DNA from 2 places in the Pantoea phyllosphaerae genome. Region 2 is predicted to be linked to the other one. Evidence: predicted binding sites of a transcription regulator. Region 2 holds the regulator's gene; the other holds the start of a gene.

Region 1 (2,403 bases), on a different contig from region 2:
AGGCTATAGTGCACCGCCCACTGCGGCGCCACTTTATGCCAGCCGGAGACTTCCCACATCTCCGGCAGGTTTAGCGTCAGCGCGCCCGGAATGGTGGAGCCGCCGGTGGCGTAAGGAAGCCCTAAATTGGCCGCCTGGTTGATGCGGTTAATCGCTGTCGGCAGGCTGCTCTTATAGTCGCCGTCGAAATCGACTTTCACTTCCGAGCGATAGCTCAGACCAAAGCGGTTATTTTTATCCACCTCATAAAGTATGCCCGCGTTCCAGCCGTAGCCCCACTCGTCGCCTTTCAGATGGGCCACCTGGGTATCCGCCGGGATACGCAGCGCCGCCCCCGACTCGCCCGCGTAGCGCTCAATCTTGGCGCGCGCATAAACCGCATCGAAGCCGACGCCGAAGCTGAAGTGCTCGTTAAGACGATAGGCGGTGCTGAGGTTGAGGTTGGCGGTCATCAGATCGGTCTTGCCGCCGTAGCCGCCAGCGGTATAGCCGTCGTTGAATTCCGTCGCCAGACCGTAGTTTGAGGTGGCGGATGCGCCAATCCACCATTGATCGTTAATCGGCTGCACATAGTGAATATTTGGCACCCACTGCGTCGGCGCGATATTGCTGGCATCGAGGCTGCGGCCGGTCGGGCTATTGCCGGTAATATCGACATCGGGATCGATAAAGACCGCGCCGACAGAAAACATCGGACGATCCATCAGCGCCATGGTCGCCGGGTTGCGGCTGGCGGAGGCAGCAGTATCGCCCATCGCGCCCTCGCCGGAATAGGCGCGGCCCAGACCGGCAGAGGAGAATTCGTTAAGCTGAAATCCCGCTGCGTATACGTGTGAAGAAACAAGCGCCACTGCAGCCGCCACGGCTGACTTTGCAAACAGGTTTTTATGGCTCATGACCACAACCTCATCTGAATTATTATTAAACTGTAATTGTTACATCGCGTAACAAGGGACGGCGGATTGTAGGGACTGACCAGAAGCTGACAAATCAGACCAGTGCGGCAAGTATAGGTCTGACCTGTGTAGATGTTGCAATATTGTTTTTAAAATATTTCTGAATTGATCCGCAAAATTTCGATCCGCTTAACAAAACCGGCGGGGCAGAGCGTAGCATACCGACTCTAATTTGTTTTGGATCAAATTTTATTGTGATATTCGTCACTTAGCGCCTCTGACATAGCGCATTTCAAACCGGGGGCGTAAAATTTCGGGCGTCAATCCAGCTCGCCCACAGATTTATGTCCAGGAGAACGCAATGACCAATACCATGAATAAATGCAGCGCCAATGAAACCGCTGCCTGCTGCTGCGTGGATGTCGGCACCGTGATGGATAACAGCGACTGCACCGCCAGCTGGTCAGAATGGTTTGCGCAGCGCAGTGAGGCGGAGGCCAAACTGGCGAGCCTGACGGAAAAGGCGCGGCAGATTGAGTCGGATCCTTGTCAGATCGACGCCCGCTTTGACGAGCGCGACAACGGCGTGCAGCTGGATATCGATTTCACCTTCGCCTGCCAGGCCGAAACCCTGATTTTTCAGCTGGGCCTGCGCTAACCCTCTGAACGCCGTTGCTAAACGGCGTTTTCTATTTTCGTGTTTTCCCTCGCACTTTTTTTCTTTCCTGATTGGCGGCGCGCCCGCTTGTCGTTAACACTGTGGATCAGGTCAGACCTCTCAGGGCGATGGCGCCCGGTCAACATTCACAGGTGAAACAGATGAGCAAAGCGCAGCCGTTGCTGACGCGTGCGGGCGATCGCATCGCCATTACTCACGGACTCCGTACGCCGTTCCTGCGTCAGGCGACAGGTTTTCATGGCATTCCTGCCGTGGAACTGGGCCGGATGGTGATAAGCGAACTGATGGCGCGCAGCGAACTCCCGGTCGAGACGGTAGAGCAGCTGGTGTTCGGCCAGGTGATCCAGATGCCGGAAGCGCCCAATATCGCGCGGGAAATCGTGCTCAGCAGCGGGCTGAGCGTGCATACCGACGCCTACAGCGTCAGCCGCGCCTGCGCCACCAGCTTTCAGGCGGTCGCCAACGTGGCGGAAAGCCTGATGGCGGGCACCATCCGCGCGGGTATTGCGGGCGGCGCGGACTCCTCATCGGTATTGCCAATCGGCGTCAGCAAAACCCTGGCGCGCGCCTTGCTCGATCTCAGCAAAGCGCGCAGCCTGGGGCAGAAAGCGCAGATTCTGCGTCGCCTGCGGCCGCGCGATCTGCTGCCGGTGCCGCCCGCCGTCGCCGAGTACTCTACCGGCCTGCGCATGGGCGATACGGCGGAACAGATGGCAAAAACGCACGGCATAAGCCGCGCGGCGCAGGATGCGCTGGCGCTGCGGTCGCACCAGCACGCCGCTCGCGCCTGGCAATCCGGCGTGCTGCAGCAGGAGGTGATGCCCGCCT
Region 2 (2,403 bases):
GGCTGTTGTCGCGGCTGGCGGAGAGCATATGCATCTGCTGATAACAGGTATTGATCAGATCGACCGCTTTCTGCTGGCGCGCCAGCAGCGGCGGCAGCGCCTTTTCCGGGTCGGTAAGCTGGGTCAGCAGGGTATATTTCGCGTCGCAGTAGTCCGCCAGCTCGCGGTAGATCAGGCTCAGGGTTTCGCGCATCGGCTGCTCTTTCCAGAGCCAGAACCAGAACCAGTTAAAGAGTCCGTACCAGAGCGTGCCGCCGATATAGAGCAGCGGTGGCACATAGATTGGCATGCGGCCGATCAGGCTCAGGGTAAAGATGGCCGCCACCAGCGTGCCGGAGAGCAGACGGCCGTGCAGCGGGCTGATTTCGCCGGTGACGCCCAGCAGCAGCGGCAGGGCAAAGAGCACCGCAGGCAGCGGTACCCCTTTCAGGGTTAATAGCTGGATGAGAAAGCTGCCGAGCGCGAACAGCGAGCCGCCGACGATCAGACGTTTGAAGAAGCGTTTATGGGGCGTATCCAGGCCCGCCACGTTGCAGCAGGCGGGAACCAGAGAGAAGAGCAGCCCTTTTTGCAGATCGCCGAATAACCAGCCGAGCGCCACCGGAATGCAGAGCACCAGCGTCTGCCGCAGGGCATAGTTAACTTCGGGGTGATAGATGATTCGGCGCCACATCACTTCACTAAAAGCAGTAGCGGCGTAACGGTGACATCACGCCGTGTATGAGAGGAAATCAGCGGGTGCCGTAAACGACAATGGTTTTGCCGTGTGCGGAAATCAGATTCTGGTCTTCCAACATTTTCAAAATGCGGCCCACGGTTTCGCGCGAGCAACCAACGATTTGGCCAATTTCCTGACGAGTAATTTTGATTTGCATGCCGTCGGGATGCGTCATGGCGTCTGGCTGCTTCGCCAGGTTAAGCAGGGTTTGTGCAATACGTCCGGTCACGTCGAGGAAAGCTAAATTGCCCACTTTTTCCGATGTAACCTGCAGACGGCGCGCCATCTGCGAAGAGAGACGCATTAAAATATCCGGATTCACCTGGATAAGCTGGCGGAATTTCTTGTAGGAAATTTCCGCTACTTCGCACGCGGTTTTCGCACGTACCCAGGCGCTGCGCTCCTGACCTTCTTCAAACAGGCCAAGCTCACCGATAAAATCACCCTGATTCAGGTAAGAGAGGATCATCTCTTTGCCCTCTTCATCTTTGATCAGCACCGCAACGGAACCTTTCACGATGTAGTAGAGGGTTTCAGCCTTCTCACCCTGATGAATCAGCGTACTTTTGGATGGATATTTGTGAATATGGCAATGGGACAGGAACCATTCGAGTGTAGGGTCTGTTTGCGGTTTGCCGAGAACCATTCGCTATTATCCTCTATTGTAATCGTGCCCAAAACGCGGGGGGATTAATCCCTGCCAGGCGATGAAAGCTTCAAGCGTTTCTCCTGAAGGAGATTATTCGGGCCTTATTTTGCGCCAGGCGCTTGATGTGTCCCGTCTTCGTCCTTAACAGAACGAACTATTTTCAGCACTGTTTGTAGCACAGCTTTTGCCGACTGTCTTCTGTTGTCTCGCTTCAGCAGAGGGGGGATTACTCTGGATTGCTGTTTGTCAGGCGAACGCGTACTCTGGCGGCAAACGGGCTATTCTTGAGGTGGAAACATGCAGGCAAGAGTGAAGTGGGTCGAAGGATTAACCTTTCTCGGTGAGTCGTCGTCAGGGCATCAGATCCTGATGGACGGCAACTCGGGCGATAAAGCGCCCAGTCCGATGGAGATGGTGCTGATGGCCGCGGGCGGCTGCAGCGCCATCGACGTGGTCTCTATTTTGCAAAAAGGCCGTAACGATGTGGTGGACTGCGAGGTGAAACTCACCTCGGAGCGTCGTGAAGAGGCGCCGCGCCTGTTTACCCATATCAATCTGCATTTCGTGGTGACCGGCAAGGCGCTGAGCGATAAAGCGGTGGCGCGCGCGGTGGATCTCTCGGCGGAGAAGTACTGTTCGGTGGCGTTAATGCTGGGCAAGGGCGTAGAGATGACCCACAGCTACGAAGTGGTCGCGCTGTAAAACGTAAACTTTTTGGCAAGGTGCTCACGCGGGTGAGAGGGGCCGATCGCAACGTCGCTCAAGGCATCCATGCTCGCTCGGCCCGCGACATCCCTGTCGCGGGACGCTTTGCTCTTCTGCCCATCTCGCCCGCGTTTTACGCTTATGAGCCGTCTACTCATTGTTTGGTCAGGCGATCTGTTTGCCTTCCATCAGCCGCTGCACCAGCGGCGCCATAATCAGCTCCATCGCCAGCCCCATCTTGCCGCCCGGCACCACCAGCGTATTGATATGCGAAATAAAGGAGCCCTGCAGCATCGCCAGCAGGTAAGGGAAGTCGATATTCTCCAGCCCG

What was found. The regulator CRP, encoded in region 2, controls carbon source genes, mostly activating them, when cyclic AMP is high. The targets are predictions, from matches to a motif close to ATGTGANNNNNNTCACAT.
Region 1: the regulator CRP is predicted to act here: its motif matches at 1,149-1,166, upstream of ACR6A7_RS00180 (YfcZ/YiiS family protein).

Annotation. Positions count from the first base shown of each region.
Region 1 is NZ_JBPFDE010000001.1:30,122-32,524, forward strand. Features, by position in the region: gene fadL (long-chain fatty acid transporter FadL) at 1-896, opposite strand, end outside; gene ACR6A7_RS00180 (YfcZ/YiiS family protein) at 1,258-1,554, shown strand; gene fadI (acetyl-CoA C-acyltransferase FadI) at 1,716-2,403, shown strand, end outside.
Region 2 is NZ_JBPFDE010000006.1:221,949-224,351, forward strand. Features, by position in the region: gene ACR6A7_RS10790 (YccS/YhfK family putative transporter) at 1-673, opposite strand, end outside; gene crp (cAMP-activated global transcriptional regulator CRP) at 732-1,364, opposite strand; gene ACR6A7_RS10800 (OsmC family protein) at 1,665-2,069, shown strand; gene ACR6A7_RS10805 (phosphoribulokinase) at 2,238-2,403, opposite strand, start outside.